DNA from 2 places in the Vibrio alfacsensis genome. Region 2 is predicted to be linked to the other one. Evidence: riboswitches for the same ligand, from Rfam matches in the RefSeq annotation. Region 2 holds a riboswitch; the other holds the start of a gene.
The links. A riboswitch is a leader RNA that binds a small molecule or an ion and turns the genes downstream of it on or off. The one in region 2 is predicted to bind lysine.
Positions count from the first base shown of each region.

Region 1: another riboswitch for lysine. It lies ahead of tet(35) (tetracycline efflux Na+/H+ antiporter family transporter Tet(35)); the one in region 2 lies ahead of lysC (lysine-sensitive aspartokinase 3).

Region 1 covers NZ_AP024165.1:1,890,465-1,903,237, reverse strand. The annotation lists gene VA249_RS08820 (inosine/guanosine kinase) at 100-1,404, shown strand; gene VA249_RS08815 (H-NS family histone-like protein) at 1,706-2,113, opposite strand; lysine riboswitch at 2,933-3,113, shown strand; gene tet(35) (tetracycline efflux Na+/H+ antiporter family transporter Tet(35)) at 3,222-4,823, shown strand; gene VA249_RS08805 (IS1182 family transposase) at 4,944-6,380, shown strand; His leader region at 6,614-6,751, shown strand; gene hisG (ATP phosphoribosyltransferase) at 6,804-7,700, shown strand; gene hisD (histidinol dehydrogenase) at 7,706-9,016, shown strand; gene hisC (histidinol-phosphate transaminase) at 9,029-10,069, shown strand; gene hisB (bifunctional histidinol-phosphatase/imidazoleglycerol-phosphate dehydratase HisB) at 10,140-11,213, shown strand; gene hisH (imidazole glycerol phosphate synthase subunit HisH) at 11,240-11,854, shown strand; gene hisA (1-(5-phosphoribosyl)-5-[(5-phosphoribosylamino)methylideneamino]imidazole-4-carboxamide isomerase) at 11,867-12,604, shown strand; gene hisF (imidazole glycerol phosphate synthase subunit HisF) at 12,586-12,773, shown strand, end outside.
Region 2 covers NZ_AP024165.1:2,759,282-2,772,054, reverse strand. The annotation lists rRNA gene VA249_RS12770 (23S ribosomal RNA) at 1-53, shown strand, start outside; rRNA gene rrf (5S ribosomal RNA) at 145-261, shown strand; tRNA gene VA249_RS12760 (tRNA-Asp) at 327-403, shown strand; partial or broken gene VA249_RS24330 (IS630 family transposase) at 585-1,039, opposite strand; gene VA249_RS12745 (cation:proton antiporter) at 1,337-2,617, opposite strand; gene metH (methionine synthase) at 2,807-6,487, shown strand; gene lysC (lysine-sensitive aspartokinase 3) at 6,560-7,912, opposite strand; lysine riboswitch at 8,032-8,210, opposite strand; gene VA249_RS12730 (pyridoxal-phosphate-dependent aminotransferase family protein) at 8,434-9,555, shown strand; gene VA249_RS12725 (PglL family O-oligosaccharyltransferase) at 9,609-11,387, opposite strand; gene uvrA (excinuclease ABC subunit UvrA) at 11,454-12,773, opposite strand, start outside.

The sequences.
Region 1 (12,773 bases), 870 kb from region 2:
TATAAGCGGCAAACGTTTGCTATAATTGCTTTTATTGCTGCTTTATTGTCAGCGGTATAGAATCCGTTCTCCTTTTCATCCCTGACTCAGACTAACAATATGAAATTTCCTGGACAACGCAAATCGAAGCACTACTTTCCTGTTCATGCTCGTGACCCTTTGGTGAGCCAAGCACAAGAAAGCAAGAAGATGACGCGCACTCACATCATCGGTATTGATCAGACCTTGGTAGATATTGAAGCTAAAGTTACAACGGATGTGATTGAAAAGTACGGTTTGAGTAAAGGACACTCGTTGGTTATTGATGATGCGACTGCTGAAGCGCTTTATCAACAATTAAAAGAAGAAAACCTAATTACCAATGAGTATGCAGGCGGAACGATCGGTAATACGTTACACAACTACTCTGTGCTAGCGGATGACCGCTCGACACTTTTAGGTGTAATGAGTCAGGATATCAAAATTGGCAGCTACGGTTATCGTTACCTATGTAACACCTCTAGCCGTATGGATTTGAACTACCTACAGGGAGTAGAGGGTGCAATTGGTCGCTGCTTTGCGCTAATTACTGAAGATGGTGAGCGTACTTTTGCGATCAGCGAAGGTCAAATGAACCAACTTCACCCAGACAATATTCCTGAGAAAATCTTCAAAAGTGCCTCTGCACTTGTTTTGACGGCATACCTTGTTCGTTGTAAAGAAGGCGATCCAATGCCTGAAGCAACCATGCGTGCCATTGACTTCGCGAAAAAATATGATGTTCCAGTAGTATTAACGCTGGGCACCAAATTTGTCATTCAAGATGATCCTACATTCTGGCAAGAATTTATTCGTGACCATGTGTCTGTGGTTGCTATGAACGAAGATGAAGCAGAAGCACTAACAGGTGAGTCAGATCCACTAGCTGCATCTGATAAGACACTCGAGTGGGCAGATTTAGTTCTATGTACCGCGGGTCCTGTTGGTTTATTTATGGCGGGTTATACCGAAGATAGCGCGAAACGTGAAACATCATTACCGCTGCTTCCTGGTTCTGTTGCAGAGTTTAACCGTTACGAATTCAGCCGTCCTGCTAAGAAAGAAGCGTGTGAAAATGCAATTAAAGTTTATTCACATATCTCTCCATACATGGGTGGTCCTGAGAAAATCAAGAACACCAATGGTGCAGGCGATGCAGCACTGTCAGCAGTACTTCACGATATGGCTGCAAATAAATACCACAAAGAAAATGTGCCTAACTCAAGCAAGCACAGCAATGAGTATTTAACTTACTCTTCGTTCTCTCAAGTTTGTAAATACGCAAACCGCGCGAGTTACGAAGTGTTAGTGCAGCATTCTCCACGTTTATCTCGTGGCCTTCCTGAGCGTGAAGATAGCTTGGAAGAAGCGTACTGGGAGCGTTAATACTCTTAGAGTGTTTGACGACGTTTAACAGTAAAAAGTACTAAAGCTGAAAATGGCGCATTTTTTAATGCGCCATTTTTATTGTTTTATAAAACCCATCATGGATTCAGATAAATTGTTATTCAATCTCTTGGTAAGACAACTTCTTATAGAGGCTGAATGAAAATTTACACCAATGCATCTAGTTTCAATCTATATAATGAAACTATCAGTAGCATTAGCTCGTCACAGCGAGAATACTATTATTTGAATGGGTATAAAAAAGGCTTCCATCGAAAGCCTTTTAAATCTTTAATCACATTTAAAGTAAGAATTCATCTAGTGATTTACCAGCATCAAGTTGTTCTTGGATTGCTGATGGAGTGCGGCCTTGACCTGTCCAAGTTTTTTCGTCACCGTTGCTATCTACGTATTTGTATTTAGCTGGGCGTGGAGCACGTTTACCTTTTGCTTTAGTCTTAGTTTCACCAGCTAGTGCGCTGATTAGAGCTTCAACGTCGATGCCATCTTTTGCGATTTGTTCTGCAATTGCAGCCATTTTCGCTTCTTGCTCAGCTTGTGCTGCGCGATCAGCTTCTTCAGATTCTTGACGCTCTTGAACAACGATAGTCAGTTTATCTAGAGCTTCTTCCAATTGTTCTAGAGTCAGCTCACGAGAAAATGCACGAAGGCTACGGATATTTAGAAGTGTTTTAGTCAGCTCAGACATAACGATTCCTATTAATAGGTGAGATTGCCAAGCATTGGGAATCTTTATGATTCACAAATGCCGAACGATAAATAAAAACAGTCTTTATATTTAACGTTATCTTTAGAATATGTGCAAATACTAATTTGAGATTTAGATTGTTTTTTTAGCAATAAATCAATATTAAATTGGAATAGTAGAAAATCTTTACGGTTTATAGGCCTAAATGCACTATATAGATAGGGGCAGTTCTCATTTTGTATATCATGAGTGTAGTGGCTGAATTGTAAAATTAAGCTTAGTAATAAGAAAAAATCACGCTTAGTTACAAGAAATAGCGGCGAATTATCTTTGTACCTTCTACCCATTTAATTCAAGGTTAGAAACTAACGTGTGAAAGATAGTTACTTTGTTTCATAAAAAATAGTGTTGCGATCTCAAATTAGCAGGTCGAATAAGAAATACAACGAGCTTGAACTAAGAGGGCTAATTTTGGCTTCATAGAGTAGGTATTAATGGTGCGTATCAGCAATAGATAAGTAAATGCCAAAAGGTCAGATAAACCTTATGCGTGCTTTGCCATATAACCAATTCCAACAACCATATACTACTAACCATATCACTATATACCGATAGTTATATCACCATGTGTGTGTTTGGTCGGTACTGGTTATATCCGCCTCTTATATTTCATTGGTAAATCATAAGGGCGATTAACTATTCACTAAATTTAGATTGATGTGTTGCATTGTAGGTCTTCATGAGTACAATGGCTGTTACCTGATGCAATGTTGCAGACAAAGTGTTGTTAATTTGTATAATTAATAGTTAATTGTTTGTTGTTGCCGTAGAGGTGCAGTCTCGAAGAGTAGCTATTATTGGGGTGATGCCAATGAATAATAGTGGAAGGCGAAGATTGCCGAAGTAAGTGGTCTATCGAACCCACTTGCTGGGGTTGACTCCGAAAGGAACAACACTGCCATAGTATATTAACATTAAACTATGGAGCGCTACTGTAGGGTTGGGTGGAGTGTTCGCTTCCCTGTCGCTAAGTTCAACATGAGCACGTGCGTATGCCACGTGTCTTGTCTGCAGTAGATCTCTAGCCAAACTTTGGTTTTTGAAGATCATGAATTTATTAGATTTTGCACATTCTCCTGTTTCGTTATTGCCGCCTATTGTCGCATTGACATTGGCGATTTTAACTCGACGCGTATTAGTTTCTCTTGGTGTGGGTATCGTTCTCGGAGCGATCCTACTTAACGATTGGTCTATTGGTAACACGATAGGTTATGTGAGTTCACAAGTTTCTTCTGTCTTTATTGAAGATGGCGGTATTAATACTTGGAACATGAGTATCGTTGCTTTCCTAATCCTCTTAGGTATGACAACGGCACTGCTCACACTCTCTGGCGGCACACGCGCTTTCGCTGAGTGGGCACAAACTCGAGTAAAAAGTAAACGCGGATCTAAACTTCTTGCCGCCTTCTTAGGCGTATTCATTTTTGTCGACGATTACTTTAATAGCCTTGCTGTTGGTGCGATCTCTCGTCCGGTAACAGACCGCTTCTATGTATCTCGCGCTAAACTTGCCTACATTCTAGACTCAACGGCAGCGCCAATGTGTGTGATTATGCCTGCTTCTAGCTGGGGTGCTTACATCATCACGATTATCGGCGGTATTTTAGTGTCTCACGGCGTAACAGAATACTCGGCGCTAGGTGCTTACGTTCGTCTAATTCCAATGAACTTTTATGCTGTATTCGCACTATTAATGGTGTTTGCAGTTGCGTGGTTTGGTTTAGACATCGGTAAAATGCGCGATCACGAAATCGCAGCATCTCAAGGTCGTGGCTTCGACAAAGACAAAGAAAACGACACTCAAGAAGCACACGAGCTAAACGAAGAGTTGGATATCCGTGAAAGCGAGAAAGGTAAGGTTTCAGACTTAGTGCTGCCAATCATCACGCTGATCGTCGCAACTATTACCGCTATGCTTTACACAGGTGGTCAAGCATTAGCAGCGGATGGCAAAGAGTTTGTACTTTTAGGTGCATTTGAGAATACCGACGTGGGTACGTCCCTCGTCTACGGTAGTTTACTTGGGCTTGCTGTTGCATTATTTACCGTCTTTAAACAAGGCATTCCAATGGCAGAGATCGCTCGCACGCTTTGGATTGGTGCAAAGTCGATGTTTGGTGCTATTCTCATTCTTGTATTTGCTTGGACCATCGGTTCTGTTATCGGTGACATGAAGACGGGTTCGTACCTATCGACAATGGCGCAAGGCAACATCAACCCTCATTGGCTGCCTGTTATCCTATTCTTGTTGTCTGGCCTAATGGCGTTCTCAACGGGTACTTCATGGGGTACGTTTGGCATTATGCTTCCAATCGCGGGCGATATGGCGGGGGCAACAGACATTGCATTAATGCTACCTATGCTAAGTTCTGTGCTTGCTGGTGCCGTATTTGGTGATCACTGTTCGCCAATATCGGATACGACCATTCTTTCATCGACAGGTGCGCGTTGTAACCACATTGATCACGTATCGACTCAGTTGCCTTATGCATTATCTGTTGCGTTGGTTTCATGTGTTGGCTTCATTGTTCTAGGCATGACAGCATCTATCGCATTCTCTTTCATTGCTGCATCGATCACTTTTGCTATCGTTTGTGCAGTATTGTCATGGCTTTCTAAGTCTAAAATGACATCGTGTCAGAATGCGTAATTAATTGATTTAAAGATTAAAACAATAGGAGGCTTAGGCCTCCTCAGACTGCTGACAAAGGTCTAGCTTTCAAGCTAGACCTTTGATCTAATAGGGGTATCGAAATATGGATACTCCGACATGCTTCAAGAACCGACTCCGCAACAATACGAACTGGAAATGGTAACGATGGAACAGTTGGTTCCTAAAGACCATTTAGTGCGTAAAATCGATAATGCTATCGACTTTGAATTCATTCGTGATGAAGTCGCTCATCTTTATTGTAAAGATAATGGGCGTCCACCTGTTGACCCTGTTCGTCTCTTCAAAATCATCTTACTTGGCTACATCTTTGGCATAAAAAGTGAGCGTCAGCTCGTTAAAGAAATTGAAGTGAATGTCGCTTACCGTTGGTTCTTACGGATGTCATTAACAGAGAAAGTCATTCACGCATCTACTCTCAGCCAAAACCGCATTCGTCGCTTTAATGGCACGGATGTATTCGAACGTATTTTTATTAATATCGTAGAGCAAGCCATATCGAAAGGTTTGGTCGCGGGTCAAGAGCTCTTTACGGACAGTACTCATCTCAAAGCGAACGCCAACAAGAATAAACACACCAATAAAGTCACGGCGGTTCGCGCGAGTGCCTATCTTGATATGCTGGATGAAGACGTCACGTTAGACCGAGAAATAGCGGGCAAGAAGCCGCTTAAGGCTCGCGGATCAGAGTCAAAAACAAAGAATACTAAAACCAGTACTACTGACCCAGAGAGTGGCTTCATGACTCGTGATAATAAGCCACAAGGCTTCTTCTATCTCGACCATAGAACCGTTGATGGTCAACACGGAATTATCCTCGATACCTATACCACTGCAGGTAACATCAATGACTCACAACCTTACGTTCAACGCTTAGATTACACGCTTGCCACATTCCAATTGAACCCGATAGCTGTTGGACTGGATGCAGGCTACTTTACCGCCCCAGTGGCGGAGTCACTTGAACGTCGAGGTATTCTTGGCGTGTTCGGTTATCGACGCCCATCGAGAACGAAAAATACATTCAAAAAGAAACACTTTACTTACGACGCACAAAGAGACAGCTACCAATGCCCGAATGGTCAGGAGTTGCTTTATAAAACCACATCACGTGATGCCTACCGAGAATACCATTCAGACCCCAAAGAGTGTGCGTTCTGTCCAATGAGGAATGACTGCACTCAAAGCAAAAACATGAAGAAAGTGATTGCTCGGCATATCTATAGCGATGCAGTAGAGAGAGCAAATCAAATGCGGCTCTCTTCCTACGGAAAAAAGACTTATCGACGTCGAAGTGAAACCGTAGAACGGAGCTTCGCAGACGCCAAGCAACATCATGGTCATCGTTATGCTCGCTTTCGAGGTCTAGCCAATGTGCAAATGCAATGTTGGTTGGCAGCAGCAGCTCAAAACATCAAGAAGATAGCGTTGGTGATGAGTTATCTACGAAAAATGGGCTTAAACATGGCAGAAATAAGGCAAATACTTGCTTCTGTATGCCTATGTAATGAATGGAAACTTCTGCGCACGATATAACAAAAAATATCGCGATCGCGACCTACGGTCGCTTCCAAAAAAGAACCCCGCTTAAAAAGCGGGGTTCGTCATCAATCTGAGGAGGCTTAGGCCTCCTTTTTTATTTGTATTGTACAAATTAGAATTTTTTTAAATTAATGGTTGAAAAAAGTAATCAGCTTGGTTAGTGTGGTTACTAACAAAGCAATAGAGAAGAGCCTTGAAATAAGTATGCGTAATTTAGGAATGAACATTCATCACCATCATCACCCAGCCTAGTCTTTCGGGAGATGCACGCATACCCGGGAGATAGGAAACTCCCGGAGGTAAAATCAAAATAAACACAGATTTTAAACCCTCGGGAGACCAACTTCTCTCGAGGGTTTTTTAGTTTTATTGATTTATAAAATATTTCAAATATCGAATTTGCACAGGGATAAAGTAATGCAAACACAACGCTTAAGAATTGCCATTCAGAAAAAAGGTCGCCTTAGTAAAGAGAGCCAAGCTCTACTGAAAAAATGTGGCGTGAAATTCAATATCATGGGTGAGCGATTGGTCGTTCATTCAGAAAATATGCCAATTGATTTACTTTTAGTTCGTGATGATGATATTCCAGGCCTAATTATGGATGGTGTGGTCGACCTAGGCTTTATTGGTGAAAATGAACTTGAAGAAGTTCGTCTGGATCGCAAAGCATTAGGCGAGCCTAGCGAGTTTGTTCAACTTCGTCGTCTTGATTTTGGTGGTTGTCGTTTGTCTATTGCTATCGATAAAGACGAAGAATATAACGGGCCTCAAGATCTTGCTGGTAAACGTATTGCAACGACTTATCCGCAGCTATTAAAAGCATATATGGACAAATCAGGCGTCTCGTTTTCAACGTGTATGCTGACTGGTTCTGTGGAAGTGGCTCCCCGTGCGGGCCTTGCCGATGCGATCGCTGACTTAGTATCTACGGGGGCGACATTAGAAGCGAACGGGCTAAAAGAAGCAGAGGTTATCTTCAAATCAAAAGCGACGTTGATTCAACGAACTGGTGAATTTGATGCGGATAAAGTTGCTCTTATTGAAAAACTTCTGACACGCATGCAAGGCGTGCAGCAAGCAAAAGAGTCGAAGTACATCATGTTGCACGCGCCTGCGGATAAATTGGATCAAATTAAAGCCCTGTTACCTGGTGCAGAAGACCCAACGGTTTTGCCTTTGTCTGCAGATAAGCAAAAAGTTGCGGTTCACTTGGTGAGTACTGAAAACCTATTCTGGGAAACGATGGAACAGCTAAAAGAATTAGGTGCAAGCTCAATTCTAGTACTGCCAATTGAAAAAATGATGGAGTAATAGCGATGAGAACAGTTGTATGGCAATCGCTGAGTGAAACGCAACAAGATTCGATTCTAGAACGCCCTGCGATAACGGAAGGTGCGAGTATTACCGCTGCAGTTTCAGAAGTTATTGCGAAAGTTCGTAAAGAAGGTGACGCGGCATTAGTTGAGTTGACCGAGAAGTTTGACCGCGTGAAGCCGGAATCGATACGTGTATCGGCTCAAGAAATTGATGAAGCTTCAGCGCGTCTTTCTGACAAGATGAAAAACGCATTGGAGCAAGCTTACGCGAATATCTCAAAGTTTCACAAAGCGCAAAAACCACAACCAATAAAAGTAGAAACTCAACCGGGAGTGCTTTGTGAACAAGTGACACGCCCAATTCAAAAAGTGGGTTTGTACATCCCTGGTGGCAGCGCGCCATTACCATCAACGGTTTTGATGCTTGGTGTCCCTGCAAAAATTGCAGGTTGTCGCAAAGTAGTGCTTTGTTCTCCACCTCCTATCGCTGACGAAATCCTTTATGTAGCGAAACTGTGTGGCATCGATGAAGTGTATAACGTCGGTGGAGGTCAAGCTGTTGCGGCGATGGCATACGGTACTGAGACCGTATCGAAAGTCGATAAGATCTTTGGTCCAGGTAATGCGTACGTAACAGAAGCAAAACGTCAGGTAAGTAATGACTTTCGCGGCGCAGCGATTGATATGCCTGCGGGTCCATCAGAAGTCTTAGTGCTCGCAGACGAAACCGCAGATGCAGACTTCATTGCTGCGGACCTTTTAAGCCAAGCCGAGCATGGTCCAGATTCACAAGTGGTATTGGTGACACCATCACCAATTATTGCAGACCAAGTGACAGATGCCGTCCAACGCCAACTTAAAGAGTTATCTCGTGCTGATATTGCTGAAAAAGCATTAGCATCGAGTCTGATCATTATTGCTGAATCGCTTACTCAAGCGGTTTCAATCTCAAATTACTACGGCCCCGAACACTTAATTGTACAAACCAAGAACCCTCGTGAACTGTTGCCCCTATTAGATAATGCAGGTTCCATCTTCCTTGGTGATTGGTCGCCAGAATCCGCCGGGGATTACGCATCAGGCACTAACCACGTTCTTCCTACTTACGGCTACACACGTACTTACTCAAGTTTGGGCTTAGCGGATTTTTCTAAGCGTATGACAGTACAAGAGCTGTCGGCCGACGGCCTAAAGAACCTTGCGCCAACAGTCGTTACTATGGCAGAAGCGGAAGGCTTAGATGCACACAAACGTGCCGTGACGATTCGTACTGAAAAGTTAACCCGTACCGAAAATCAGACAGCTAAGTAAGAGGACAACGAGATGGAAAAGCTAGCGCGCAAACAAATCCAACAACTTACCCCTTACTTGTCGGCTCGCCGAATCGGCGGTACGGGGGATGTATGGCTGAATGCGAATGAATCACCATTCAACAACGAATACAAAACAGACTTTGCTCGTCTTAATCGTTACAGCGAATGTCAGCCGAAAGAATTGATTTCCGCTTATGCTGCGTATGCAGGCGTGAAACCTGAGCAGACGCTCACTTCTCGTGGGGCAGATGAAGGGATTGAGCTATTAATTCGCGCTTTCTGTGAATCGGGCGAAGATGCAATTTTATTTTGCCCACCGACTTACGGTATGTACGCGATCAGTGCGGAAACTTTTGGTGTGGAGCGCAAAACCGTTCCGTTAACATCAGATTGGCAATTGGATCTTACTGGTATTGAAGCCAATTTGGACGACGTTAAATTGGTTTTCGTCTGTTCGCCAAACAACCCCACGGGGAACTTGGTTAAGCGTGAAGATATTGTCTCTCTGCTTGAGATGACAAAAGACCGTGCCATTGTGGTGATGGATGAAGCGTATATTGATTTTTGCCCAGAAGCATCAACGGTGGATTTACTTCCGCAATACCCAAATTTAGCCATTTTGCGTACTCTGTCGAAAGGTTTTGCGTTGGCAGGTTTGCGCTGTGGATTTACGCTTGCGAACGAAGAGTTGATTAATGTACTTCTTAAAGTGATCGCTCCATACCCAGTACCTGTTCCTGTCGCGGAAATTGCCATCCAGGCGCTGTCTGAAGCGGGGTTAGCCCGAGCGAAATATCAAGTGCTCGATTTGAATGCAAACCGTGCTTACCTGCAAGTTGGTCTGTCGATGATTCCGGGTTTGGAGATTTTTGAGGGGTGGGGTAACTACCTGTTAGTGAAATTCCCGGATGGCAATGCTCTTTTCAAAGCCGCTTGGGATACTGGCATTATTTTGCGCAATTCGCCAATTGAGAATTGCGTACGTATTAGCGTAGGTAACCGTGACGAGTGTGAAAAAACACTCGGCTTTATTAGAAATTACTACGCATAGTTCAAGAAAGAATGAATCGCTCTCGCTCAATAGCGGGAGCGCCAAAAAGAATAGCAATAAGGAAGTTCGAGTGAGCAAACAACAAAAAATCCTTTTTATCGACCGTGATGGCACCTTAATTGTTGAGCCGCCAGTTGATTTTCAAGTAGACCGTTTAGATAAGCTAAAACTAGAGCCATTTGTTATCCCAAGCCTGTTGTCGTTGCAGGATGCAGGATACCGCCTAGTGATGGTAACTAACCAAGATGGTTTGGGTACCGACAGCTACCCACAAGCAGACTTTGATGCTCCACACAACATGATGATGGAGATCTTTGAATCTCAAGGTGTAAACTTTGATGACGTGCTGATTTGTCCTCACTTCGATGAAGATAACTGCTCTTGCCGTAAGCCTAAATTAGGCTTGGTAAAAGAGTATCTTCAAGGTGGCAAAGTTGATTTCCAAAACTCTGTTGTGATTGGCGATCGTCAAACCGATCTTCAACTTGCAGAAAACATGGCAATTCGTGGCATTCAATACAACCCAGAAACCATGGATTGGAAACAGATCTTGAAAGATCTAACGGTGAAGGCACGCGTTGCTGAAGTGATTCGTACTACGAAAGAAACAGACATCAAAGTTGCGGTGAACCTTGATGAACAAGGCGGCAATGACATCTCTACAGGTCTTGGCTTCTTCGACCACATGCTGGATCAAATCGCGACGCACGGCGGATTCCAGATGGTGTGCAAAGTAGAAGGTGACCTGCACATTGATGATCACCACACGGTAGAAGATACCGCTCTTGCTTTGGGTCAGGCATTGAAAGAAGCACTGGGTGACAAACGTGGTATTGGTCGCTTTGGTTTCAGCCTGCCAATGGATGAGTGCTTGGCACAATGTGCACTGGACCTATCTGGTCGTCCTTACCTTAAGTTCGACGCGCAGTTTAGCCGTGAGCAAGTGGGTGACCTTTCAACAGAGATGGTGGTTCACTTCTTCCGTTCTCTGACTGACACCCTAGCGTGTACGCTGCACCTTTCTTCTGCGGGTAACAATGATCACCACATCATTGAGAGCCTATTTAAAGCGTTTGGTCGCACTCTGCGCCAAGCAATCAAAGTAGAAGGCACCGAGCTACCGAGTAGTAAAGGCGTACTTTAAGGCTAACGTTAGCAAGGAGAAAAACAGTGACAGAACAGAAAGTTGTCATTATCGATACTGGCTGTGCCAACGTCTCTTCGGTGAAGTTTGCTATTGAACGCCTAGGTTATGACGTAACGATTTCAAAAGATCCACAAGTTGTATTGGCGGCTGACAAGCTATTCCTACCGGGCGTGGGAACCGCCAGTGAAGCGATGAAAAACCTAGAAGAGCGTGACCTAATCAGCTTGGTAAAACAGGTAGCGAAGCCGCTACTAGGTATCTGTTTAGGCATGCAACTATTGGGCAAAGTGTCTCAAGAAAAAGGCCAGAAAGCAGACGAGTTAGTTGAGTGTCTTGGACTTTGTGATGGTGAAGTGAAGTTGCTACAGACTGGCGACTTACCGCTGCCGCATATGGGCTGGAACACGGTGTCTGCAAAAGCAGGTAATCCACTGTTCAAAGGTATTGAAGAAGGAGAGTACTTCTACTTCGTGCACAGCTTTGCAATGCCAGTTGGGGACTACACAATTGCTGAATGTGAATACGGCAACCCGTTCACAGCCGCAGTACAAAGTGGCAACTACTACGGTGTGCAGTTCCACCCTGAGCGTTCTTCAAAAGCGGGCGCGAAGCTTATTCAAAACTTCTTAGAATTATAAAAGGGATTTAGTGTGATTATTCCAGCTCTTGATTTAATTGAAGGACAGGTGGTTCGCCTTTATCAAGGTGATTACGGCCAAGTAACCGAGTACAAAGTCGACCCAGCAGAGCAGTTCAACTTGTACCACCAAGCTGGTGCAAACTGGCTACACTTAGTGGATTTGACTGGCGCGAAAGACACAACAGCGCGTCAGCTTGATTTGATTGCAAAGCTACTAGCAAGCACGCCAGCGAACATCCAAATCGGTGGTGGTGTGCGTACAGAGCAAGACGTGATTGATCTGTTAGAAGCCGGTGCGCAGCGTGTTGTAGTCGGTTCTACAGCAGTAAAACAACCAGAGCTTGTGAAAGGTTGGATGGAAAAATACGGCGCAGAGAAAATCGTTCTCGCGCTGGACATCAACATCGACCAAGACGGCACGCGTAAAGTGGCGATTTCTGGTTGGCAAGAAGATTCAGGCGTGACTATCGAAGCTCTAATCAACGATTACCTGACGGTAGGTCTACAACACGTGCTTTGCACGGACATTTCTCGTGACGGTACGTTAGCAGGTTCAAACGTAGAGCTTTATGTCGACCTATGTAAACAGTACCCACAAGTGCAGTTTCAATCTTCAGGCGGCATTGGCTCATTAGCAGATATCGAAGCGCTAAAAGGTAGCGGTGTGGCTGGCGTTATTGTTGGTCGTGCGCTGTTAGATGGTAAGTTCACTGCAGAGGAGGCATTTGCATGTTGGCAAAGCGAATAATTCCATGTCTTGATGTTCGTGATGGACAAGTGGTAAAGGGCGTTCAGTTCCGTAACCATGAAATCATTGGCGACATCGTTCCTCTGGCACAGCGTTATGCGGAAGAGGGCGCAGACGAGCTTGTGTTCTACGATATTACTGCTTCAAGTGATGGTCGTGTCGTCGATAA
Region 2 (12,773 bases):
GTGCTGTGAGGCATTGAGCTAACTGATACTAATTGCCCGTGAGGCTTAACCATACAACACCCAAAGGGTTTTGATGGACTCAAAGCAAGAACAGACTTGATTGTGTAGAGAACACAGAAACAGCTTTCCAGATTAAAGAATTTGCTTGGCGACCATAGCATTTTGGACCCACCTGATTTCCATTCCGAACTCAGAAGTGAAACGAAATAGCGCCGATGGTAGTGTGGGGCTTCCCCATGTGAGAGTAGGACATCGCCAGGCTTTAATTTTAAGGTAAACGCGTTGAACGGCGATTACCGGATAGAGAGAAATCTCTGTCACCGTGTGGAGCGGTAGTTCAGTTGGTTAGAATACCGGCCTGTCACGCCGGGGGTCGCGGGTTCGAGTCCCGTCCGCTCCGCCATTTATTCAGATGAAGCCCCAGCAGAAATGCTGGGGCTTTTTCGTATATGCATAAACTTGGTCTTCGAGCAACGAGTCCCGCTTGAACGCAAGCTCGGCCGCTTCGTTGTTTATTCGGAAAGCCTAACTATACGTAGTAAGGTTTTTGTCGCTTTAAAATACAGTAATACCAATCTGGAAAATTAACTGTTCAGGTTAATCCAGTCTCTTGTGCACATTTTGGTAACTCTATCAGCGTTCTCCAAGAATCGATTCCACGCAGTGCAAACTTTCGCCACAATATCCCGATAATCGTCAAAGTTTTGGTTGGTAAGATAGTGCTGCCTGAGCCAACTCCAAACTTGCTCAATCGGGTTTAGCTCTGGTGAGTAGGGGAGGAATTTGATGATACTGAGATTATGGAATGCTTGTGCAATGTCATTTGTGTGCCAGCCTGCACCATCCATAATGACCACTCTGTTACGACCCTTTCGGTGACTGCGGAGATCTGCTTAAGGTGTTCAACTATGATCTCCTTGTTAACCCAAGGAACAACCATTGCTTCTCCGATCCCTCTAGTAGGGCATATTGAGCCAAACAAATAAGCATACTTAAATTGCTGTTGTTTTACCGCTCTCGGCCTTGAACCACGTTCAGCCCAAAGTCGAGTGGTCGTATTTTGCTGGCCAAATCTCGCTTCATCTTGAAACCAGACATCAACGCTCTCAAGTCATATATGGCCTGGAATCTTAAGTATCATTCCGATGAGGAATTTTTTCAAAGCTTGTTGCGCTTGGAGTGACAGCTTTGCTTAGGGAGTTTAGAGCGAGCAATCGTATTTTTCTTTAACTGGTATGTACCTGGATATTTAGATGAAATAAAAAAGGCAGCCATTTGGCTGCCTAATCGTTATATTTCTCTGATCCTAATATTTGGAATGTCGCTTAAAAAGCGTTTATTCCAACTCCCTTTCGGCCTGTTTCGCTTTCTCAATCATTGGTGTGATGGTTGAGCCTTGAATAAGAATTGAGAAAACAACCACAGAGTAAGTCATGACCATGATGATTTCTTTCACGTCGATTAGCTTATCAGGAATGACTAAGATCCCCGATGGAATCGAAAGAGCCATGGCTAAAGCAAGACCACCTCGTAAGCCTCCCCACGTTAGAATTCTGATCGACCAAGGGTTATACGTTCTGTAGCGTTTAAAACCAATGTAAGAGATGAAAACACTTAGATAGCGACCTGACAACACTAATGGAATCGATACTGCCATGAGAATCCAGTCTTCTTTGTGGAATTCGAACAGCAGCATAGACATTCCGATCAAGAGGAAAAGGACACCGTTTAGAAACTCATCAACCAACTCCCAGAAGTGGTCTAGGTGATCTTCACTCTCTTTCGAGAAGCCAATAAAGCGCGTCCAGTTTCCAATCATAATTCCTGAGACTACCATCGCTAATGGACCTGATACATGTAGGTATTCTGCCAAGGCATAACCAGCGGTTGGAATGCCAATTGTTAGTAGCAATTCCATTGAATGATCATCGGTCGCACAAATTAAGTAGTGGAATAGAAGACCAAGTAAGAAACCATAAACAATTCCGCCCATCGCTTCTTGAATAAACAGTAATGTTACACTGCCAACCGTTGGTGTTTCGTTTCCGAATGCGATAGTAAAAATAGTGACAAAAATAACAAGGCCAAAACCATCATTAAAGAGTGATTCTCCTTCTATTTGTGTAGAGATGCGTTTTGGGGCATGTAATTTTTTGACGATAGCTAATACTGCGATGGGATCCGTTGGTGAGATTAATGCGCCAAAGAGTAAGCAATATACTAAATCGAATTGAATGCCGATAAGTAAACAAAATCCATAGAGAGCAAAACCGATGAAAAATGTCGAGAATAGTGTCGCTCCCAGAGCAAGAACAGTTATCTCCCACTTTTGATCTTTTAAATTGGGTAGTTTTATACCAAGACCACCTGCAAATAAAAGAAATCCGAGAATCCCCTTAAGTAAAAAATCTTCAAAATTAATGCTAGTGATGGTTTCTGTCGCTATTTCAGTTAGTTGAAACCAACCATTTTGACCTGCAATTAGAATAAGAAGAGAAAGTATCATTGAGCCTGCAGTGATTGCTATGGTGGTCTGCATTTTTCCTATCTTGCTGTTTATAAAAGCAATTAGCATTGCAGCGGCAGATAAGAAACATAAAGTATGATATACCGACATGAGATTCTCTATTTGTAACAATTTATGAATGGAATTCTCGGACTATGTTGACTAAATAGCAAACATTTTTTCGAGATTATTTTGTTACTAGAAAGGATACAAAAAAATCACAATTCGCATTTTGGACGTCTAGACTCCTCTGAATTGTGTGATAGGATGGTTAGATAATTAAGGGAATGAGGCTGTACTGTGGGAAGTAATGTAAGACAACAGATTGAAGCTCTATTGATGGAACGTATTCTGCTGATCGATGGTGGTATGGGTACCATGATTCAAGGATACAAACTTGAAGAGCAAGATTATAGAGGAGAGCGCTTTGCTGATTGGCATTGCGACCTAAAAGGCAACAACGACTTGTTGGTGCTGACTCAGCCTCACTTGATTAAAGAAATTCATTGCGCTTATCTGGAAGCTGGCGCAGATATTCTTGAAACGAACACGTTTAACGCAACGACTATTGCGATGGCTGACTATGAGATGGAGCGTTTGAGCGAAGAGATAAATTTCGCAGCCGCTAAACTCGCTCGTGAAGCCGCTGATGAATGGACCCTTAAAACCCCTGATCGTCCGCGATATGTTGCCGGTGTTCTTGGTCCTACCAATCGAACTTGTTCTATTTCTCCTGATGTGAACGATCCTGGCTATCGAAATGTTTCCTTTGATGAGTTAGTAAAAGCATACTCTGAATCTACTCGCGCCCTGATAAAAGGTGGCTCTGATCTTATCTTAATCGAAACCATCTTTGATACCCTGAATGCCAAAGCGTGTGCATTTGCTGTTGATAGTGTTTTTGAAGAGCTATCGATTGATCTACCTGTCATGATCTCAGGGACGATTACCGATGCTTCTGGTCGTACTCTTTCTGGCCAAACGACAGAGGCTTTCTATAATTCTCTACGTCATGTTAAACCGCTTTGTTTTGGTTTGAACTGTGCTCTAGGACCAGATGAACTGCGTCCTTATGTAGAAGAGCTTTCCCGTATTTCAGAGTCTTTTGTTTCTACTCACCCAAACGCTGGATTGCCAAATGCTTTCGGTGAATATGATTTGTCGCCAGAAGATATGGCAGTGCATGTTAGAGAGTGGGCAGAAAGTGGCTTTTTAAATCTTATAGGTGGCTGTTGTGGTACGACACCAGAACATATCCGCCAAATGTCGATAGCTGTTGAGGGGATTTCTCCGCGTAAATTACCCGAACTGACAGTCGCTTGTCGTCTTTCAGGGTTAGAGCCATTAACGATTGAGAAAGATTCACTCTTCATCAATGTTGGTGAGCGCACTAACGTAACGGGCTCCGCTCGCTTTAAGCGACTTATCAAAGAGGAGCTCTACGATGAGGCATTAGAAGTGGCTCGTCAGCAAGTTGAAAACGGTGCGCAGATCATTGATATCAACATGGATGAAGGCATGCTCGATGCAGAAGCATGCATGGTGCGCTTTTTAAATCTTTGTGCTTCTGAGCCTGAAATTTCTAAAGTGCCTGTTATGGTGGACTCTTCTAAATGGGAAGTTATCGAGGCTGGTTTAAAGTGCATTCAAGGAAAAGGGATCGTGAATTCTATTTCCTTGAAAGAGGGAAAAGAAAAGTTTATCGAGCAAGCTAAGCTGATACGTCGTTATGGTGCCGCAGTGATTGTGATGGCGTTCGATGAGCTTGGCCAAGCGGAAACTCGCGAGCGCAAGCTTGAAATCTGTACAAACGCTTATCGAATCTTAGTCGATGAAGTTGGCTTTCCCCCGGAAGATATCATTTTCGATCCCAATATCTTTGCGGTGGCTACAGGTATTGAAGAGCACAATAACTATGCGGTGGATTTTATTGAAGCCGTTGCCGATATCAAACGTGACCTACCACATGCCATGATCTCTGGCGGTGTTTCTAATGTTTCTTTCTCTTTCCGAGGCAATAATTACGTTCGTGAGGCGATTCATGCCGTGTTCCTGTATCACTGTTTTAAAAACGGTATGGATATGGGAATCGTAAATGCGGGACAGTTAGAAATTTACGATAACGTACCTGATAAATTGCGTGAAGCGGTAGAAGATGTAGTGCTTAATCGTCGAAATGACTCTACTGAGCGATTACTCGATATTGCAGCAGAATTTGCTGGAAAAGGGGTAGGTAAAGAAGAGGATGCCTCCGCGTTAGAATGGCGAACATGGTCTGTCGAAAAGCGCTTAGAGCATGCTCTAGTCAAAGGTATTACTGAATTCATCATTGAGGATACTGAAGAGGCTCGTCTTAAAGCATCTAAGCCACTTGAAGTTATTGAGGGGCCATTGATGGATGGCATGAACGTTGTTGGTGACTTATTTGGTGAGGGTAAGATGTTCCTCCCTCAAGTTGTTAAATCCGCACGTGTCATGAAGCAGGCAGTCGGCCATTTAGAACCATTTATTAACAAAGAGAAGCAGGCTGGATCGTCGAATGGCAAAATTTTACTGGCGACGGTAAAAGGTGATGTACACGATATTGGTAAAAATATTGTTGGGGTAGTTTTACAGTGTAATAACTATGAAATCATCGATCTAGGAGTGATGGTTCCATGCGAAAAGATCCTCAAAGTTGCCAAAGAAGAAAACGTCGATATCATTGGTTTATCTGGCTTAATTACTCCGTCTCTTGATGAAATGGTTCATGTCGCAAAAGAGATGGAACGCCTTGATTTTGACCTCCCTTTACTGATTGGCGGTGCAACCACATCAAAAGCGCATACCGCTGTTAAGATTGAGCAAAACTATAAACACCCTGTGGTTTATGTAAACAACGCATCCCGAGCAGTTGGAGTGTGTACATCGCTGCTTTCAGATGAACTTCGCCCTAGTTTTGTTGAAAAGTTGGATGCGGACTATGATCGTGTTCGTGATCAACATAACCGTAAAAAGCCACGAACTAAGCCAGTAACTTTAGAAGAAGCACGAGCAAATAAAGTGGCCATAGATTGGTCCTCCTATACACCGCCAGCTCCTGTGAAACCGGGGATTCATATCTTCGATGATTTTGATATCTCGATGCTCCGCCGTTATATCGACTGGACACCTTTCTTCATGACGTGGTCGTTAGTAGGTAAGTACCCAACTATATTTGATCATGAAGAAGTAGGGGAAGAAGCACTGCGATTATACAAAGATGCCAATGAGTTACTGGATCGTGTGGAACGAGAGGGGTTACTTAAGGCGCGAGGGATGTGTGGTTTATTTCCTGCTGCAAGTGTGGGCGATGATATTGAAGTCTACACTGACGAATCACGTACTGAAGTTGCAAAAGTATTGCTTAATTTACGTCAACAAACTGAGAAACCGAAAGGCTTTAACTACTGTTTGTCTGATTACGTTGCCCCAAAAGAGTCAGGCAAGCAGGATTGGATTGGTGCTTTTGCTGTGACTGGTGGTATTGGTGAGCGAGAACTCGCTGATGAGTACAAGGCTCAAGGTGATGATTACAATGCAATCATGATTCAAGCGGTTGCTGATCGCCTTGCAGAAGCCTTTGCTGAATGTCTGCATGAGCGAGTACGTAAAGAAATCTGGGGTTACGCGGTGGATGAAGATCTATCAAATGAAGAACTGATCCGTGAAAAATACCAAGGTATTCGACCTGCGCCTGGTTATCCGGCTTGCCCTGAACACACGGAGAAAGGACCACTTTGGGAGCTCATGAATGTTGAAGAGAATATCGGAATGTCTCTAACATCGAGTTATGCAATGTATCCTGGTGCATCTGTATCAGGTTGGTACTTCTCGCATCCTGACTCTCGTTATTTTGCGATCGCTCAGATCCAAGAGGATCAACTACAGAGTTATGCTGATCGCAAAGGTTGGGAACGGATCGAAGCGGAGAAGTGGCTAGGTCCAAATATTAATGGTTAATCAAACCACCAATAATAAGGGCTGTCATGTGCAGCCCTTATTGTTTTTTTGCGAATAAAGTAAAAGCCGTTTTTACTGTTCAAATAGCTCTGTGTGTAGTTTCTGAATCGCTTGGCGTGATACTGATTCGTGGACGAGGAAACACAAGTTATGTGGACTAGCACCGTAGCAGATCATCCGTAGGTTGAAGTCTTCTAGCGTGCCAAATACTTGTTTTGCATAGCCTTTGCTTTCACTCATATTGTTTCCAATCAGAGCGACAAGACATAAGTCATGCTCCACCTCTACTTTGCACAACTCCTCAAGTTCTTCGCGCGCAGCTTGTGGCAATTGAGGAGCACCACCTGAGGTATCGGTTTGATCTAATGTTAATGACACACTGATTTCAGAAGTTGTGATCAAATCAACGGAGATTTTGTGCTTGGCGAGGATCTCAAAAACTTTTGCTAAGAAGCCATAGGCGTGGAACATGTTTGCACTACGTAATGTGACCATGGTTTGGTTGCAACGTAAAGCTAGAGCACGGAATAGCGGCGAACTTTCTACTTGATGACGAATCCATGTTCCGCCTTTTTCTGGTTCTTTAGAAGAGCCCACAAAGACAGGAATATCGTGACGAAGTGCTGGAACTAACGTCGATGGGTGAAGGATTTTAGCACCGAAATTTGCCATTTCAGACGCTTCGCTAAAGCTGATTTCTGGAATTGGTGCTGCTTTTGATGCAATGCGAGGATCGGTGGTATAAATTCCAGGCACATCTGTCCAGATCTCTAGACCAGAGGCTTTCACTCCCTCAGCGATGAGTGCTGCACTATAGTCACTACCACCTCGTCCTAGAGTGGTGGTGTTTCCATTTTCATCGGAGCCAATAAAGCCTTGAGTAATAACAACGTACTCTTTGCATAAGGGAATCAGCTTTTCTTGTGCAAGTTGCGAAATGTCCTTAAGGCTAGGCTCTGCTCGTCCAAAGTTTCCATCTGTTTTAAGTACGTCCCGGATATCAAATCGAGTTGCTTGAACGCCACGTTCACGCATGACCTGCGTAAGGATATGAGTCGACATCAGCTCGCCACAAGCGACAAGGTGATCGGTCAATTTGATGTTGGCTTGAATTGATGCGGCTTCGGCTAGGCTCGTTACCGTATCTAGAATTGCATAAACCTCACTTGCGGTTTTGGTGGCATCTTCTAATTGCGATAAGATTGATTCGTGAATATTGGCTAACTTTTGTAGTATTTCTGCACGATGTTCTTGATCTTGTACACCATTTGCTAGCTCTACTAAAAGATTTGTCACGCCTGAACATGCGCTACTGACAACAAGACGGGTATTTGGATTGTTTTCAATGATGGTAGCGCAACGGCTCATTGCCTCAAAGTTGGCTACACTGGTCCCACCGAATTTTGCTACGTTAAATGCGCTCACTGCGTTCTCCCACGACTTCCTAAAATAACAACAATAGTTGGTTGTCTAATACATCCAATGTTTAGTGAGGAAAGGAACAGAGCAAATAGAGAGGTAGTAAGAATGTCATTAAAAAATTTACCCTCAGAAGCTCTTCATCAGACGGTGCTGATGACAGTTGATGGGACTCAACCCAAGCCAACCGACAAGTCAAATCCTGCAACTTTGACTTACCTCGGCACTGCTCCCCCTGAGTGATGAGTATTGGAATTGCGGCTCCACAAATCACCTACCTGGGCAGTGCTCCTCTTCTGCATAAAGCTCAAACATTGAACGGTTTTGCTGTCACAATGTCAATCAATATCTCAACCAAAATGAAAGTTTTTATTAACGAATTTGTGACAGTGGTTTGACCTCTATACTTAGGGCTAATTGCTGTTAGACAAAAAATCTATTAGGGTGAAAAGTTCAATACCTGAGCAATCATTTTGAATAGAACTTTTATTTTGCTCAGGATGAATGACTGCAATCAAGGAGCTGACATGTCAATCCAAAGCTTTATTCCACCACATCGCATTTTGATGGGGCCTGGCCCATCAGATATTTCACCTCAAGTATTACAAGCGTTAAGTCGACCGACTGTTGGTCATCTAGATCCACTTTTTATCGCGATGATGGATGAATTAAAACAGTTACTAAAATATGCTTTCCAAACTGAAAATGAATTTACTATTGCGGTTTCTGCGCCAGGTAGCGCGGGAATGGAGGCTTGTTTTGTCAACTTAATCGAACGAGGCGACAAGGTGATTGTCTGTCGTAATGGCGTCTTTGGTGAACGTATGCGTGAAAACGTCGTGCGTGCTGGTGGTGAAGTCGTCGTCGTTGATGATGAATGGGGAGCTGCGGTCTCGGTGAATAAAGTTGAAGAGGCACTACAGCAACATCCAGATGCAAAGGTTTTGGCGTTTGTACACGCAGAAACGTCAACAGGTGCCGTGAGCGATGCACAAGCATTGGGTAAACTGGCGAAGCAATATGGATTGCTATCAATTGTTGATGCGGTGACATCACTGGGTGGCGTGCCACTTTTCGTTGATGAATGGCAATTAGATGCGGTGTATTCAGGAAGTCAAAAGTGTTTGTCATGTGTTCCTGGTTTATCACCTGTGACATTTTCTTCTGCTGCGATTGAGAAAATTCAATCGAGAACGACACCGGTGCAAAGTTGGTTCTTAGATCAAAGTTTAGTTTTGGGCTATTGGAGCGGTGATGGCAAACGCAGTTATCACCATACTGCGCCAGTCAATAGTTTATATGCATTACATGAAGCATTGCTGATTTTGAAAAATGAGGGTTTGGAAAATGCTTGGGCGCGTCATAGGCAGATGCATGAAAAACTAAAGGCAGGCTTGCAGAAACTCGGTTTTGAGTTTGTGGTGGAGGAGGCCGATCGCTTACCTCAACTTAACGCTATTTATGTACCTGAGGGTATTGATGAAGCTAAAGTTCGTAATCATCTATTGGAAACGTACAATTTAGAAATTGGTGCGGGCCTTGGCGCACTGGCTGGGAAAGCTTGGCGAATTGGTTTGATGGGGTATGGTGCACGAGCAGAAAATGTTGCTTTGTGTTTGCGTGCTTTAGAAGAATCGTTGAACGAATAAAATGATGGCGCACGGATAAAGAAAAGCGAAGGTTTCCCTTCGCTTTTTTGTGTTTATTTGCCAGCACCAGAGGTTTGTGAGGCAGAAACTGCTTGAGACGGTGGTTGGTAATTGACGTTACTAAAATCGATCTTAGGGAACAAGAATTGAGCTTCGGCACGGATTTGCTCTGCTTTACTTGAGTCATTCAAACCTTGATAAGCTAAGATCAGATTGTTGTAAAACGCTGGGCGTGGTTTATCTTTGATGATAGCCAAAGACCAATCGATATAAGGTTGAATTAAACTTGGGTCTTGCTTATAAAGTCCAATGTTCAAGAATGTGCTATAGACATCCCAATCGAAACGATCTTTCCAAACTACGGGGTTTGTCACACGATTCAATATCTCCGGATTGGTTGGGCGAGTTGTCTCAAATTTCATCAAGATATAGTTAGTATGTAATGCGCTGATCATATAAAAGCTAATGACAGCAGGAATGATGAGGCTGCATACACGAAGCAAACTCTTCGTCACTTTGCTAAATGGTGCTTGATGATAACGGGATACGCGCTGATCGACCCAGTACAGAAGAATGATAAAAATAATCCAGTGTACAAAGGAGTGATAAAACGGGTACTCCAACTGTGAATGTAAAATGATAGGGATAAAGAGCGCAAGTAATGCAAGACGAGTTCCTCGTTTCGCTTGTGAAATGCGATGAAGTACGATCGCCATGGCTAACATGATACCCAATATTGGCAATAAACCACCCTCAACTCCCCAATAGAGCAGTTCATTATGTGGATGGTCCATTGATGGCAATCCAGCTGGATAGTGTTCATTAAGCGCATGTTGGCGAGCGGTATATAGCATGTATTCAGACTCGAACTTACCATATCCATAACCCGTGAATGGTTTCTCTATCACCATGTCTAAGGCTTGTGGAAAGGTATAGGTTCTTGGTGATTCCATATTCACCTTCTCGCTCGCTAGCCCTCCGCCATCAGGAAAAGCCATATGCATAATGGTGACTGACAACAGAAGTCCTGTAGCTAAAGAAGCTACCCAACGCAGAAAGCGTCCTTTTGTCGCATAACGGTACATGTACGGAATGATCAGCAATACTGCAATGATAGAGGCAAGCCAACCAGTGCGAGAGGCGAGAGCGACAATTAGGGGAATGGTCAGAACTGGCACCGCATAAAGTAAGTAAACGTCACTTAGCTTGTGGGAATACTTGTAAGGTTGACGTGCGAGTAAATAACTTGCGATCACCAGTCCAGTGGCAAGAAAGCTCGCCATGACATTCGGCTGCTGGAATATACCATAAGGGCGATTAGCCTCTGTGTTATAGCCAAATACATTCCCAGGTTGCAGATATAAATATTGTACCAAACCAAAGGTAGCCTCAATGACCACTGCAAGGACAATAAACCACAGTAAGCGTTGACGGTGTTTATTACTAAAGTGAAATTGCTGCAGCACTACGAAAAATAGCATGCCACACCAAAGACCGATTAACTTGTTTGCCGCCAGTACCGTGTTGGCATTCGGATAGAAGATGGGGATCGTCATGATCACGCAACTGGCGAGTAAGGCGATGGTCAGCTTGGAATAGCGTAGAACTCGATTGGTCGCAAGTTGATAGCATCCAATACCTAACGCAAAGCTAAATGCGATCCAAGTACTTGCATTGAATGACAGGGCAAGGCCTGAGCCTCCAGGGTTTGGCATAAAAAAGTGCATCGCCAACAAAAATAATGCTGCCAATGCGATAAGAAACTTTCTATTGAGAGGAACGGTTACTTTGCTCTGTGAAAGTTTGGTTCCACTAACGTGTATAGTTGCCATAGATATTTTGTTGTTTTGAATGAAAAAAGACCAGCAATGGCTGGTCTTGTACTTTACCTGTTTTTTCTACTTCAACATAGGTTTAAGGAAGCGAGCAGTATGTGAACCTTTGATCTGAGACACATCTTCTGGTGTACCTTGAGCGATGATTTCACCACCACCTTGTCCACCTTCAGGTCCTAAGTCAATGACCCAGTCTGCTGTTTTAATCACATCAAGGTTGTGTTCAATGACAACGACCGTGTTGCCGTGATCGCGTAAACGATGCAATACGGTGAGTAACTGTTGAATATCATGGAAGTGCAGACCGGTCGTTGGCTCATCCAAGATATATAGGGTTTTACCGGTATCACGTTTAGAAAGCTCTCTTGCTAATTTTACACGCTGTGCCTCACCACCTGACAGTGTTGTTGCCGCTTGACCTAAGCGAATGTACGATAAGCCGACATCCATGAGCGTTTGCAACTTACGTGCAATCGCAGGTACAGGATCAAAGAAAGTGCGAGCGTCCTCAACGGTCATGCCTAATACTTCATCGATAGTCTTGCCTTTGTAGTGCACTTCTAGGGTTTCACGGTTGTAGCGTTTACCTTTACATACATCACAAGGAACATATACGTCGGGTAAGAAGTGCATTTCCACTTTGATTACACCATCCCCCTGACAGGCTTCACAACGACCACCGCGAACGTTAAAGCTAAAGCGGCCCGGTTTGTAACCGCGTGAACGAGACTCTTGTGTACCCGCAAACAGTTCACGAATTGGAGTAAAGATCCCAGTATAAGTCGCCGGATTTGAGCGTGGGGTTCGACCAATCGGGCTTTGGTCGATATCAATCACTTTATCAAAGTGCTCTAGGCCTTTGATGGATTTATAAGGTGATGGATGTGCTGTCGTTGCCCCATTGAGTTGGGTGTGCGCTATCTTAAAGAACGTATCGTTGATCAGTGTTGATTTTCCCGAGCCTGATACACCAGTAATACAGCTAAACAAGCCGACAGGGATAGATAGGTCAACATTCTTCAGGTTATTGCCTGTTGCCCCAAGCAATTCAACGGTTTTCTTTGGATCACGCGGTGTACGTTCTTTCGGTATGGCAATTTCTTTTGCACCGCTTAGGTACTGCCCTGTTAAAGAGTTCTGGTTCGCGATGATATCTTCCATCGTCCCCTCAGCAACCACGTTTCCGCCATGCACTCCCGCACCAGGGCCAATATCGATCACATGGTCAGCGCAGCGAATTGCATCCTCATCGTGCTCGACGACTAACACGGTATTACCTAAATCACGCAGATGAGTCAGTGTTTTTAGTAGACGTTCGTTGTCACGCTGGTGGAGGCCAATTGAGGGTTCATCGAGAACGTACATGACACCAACAAGTCCGGC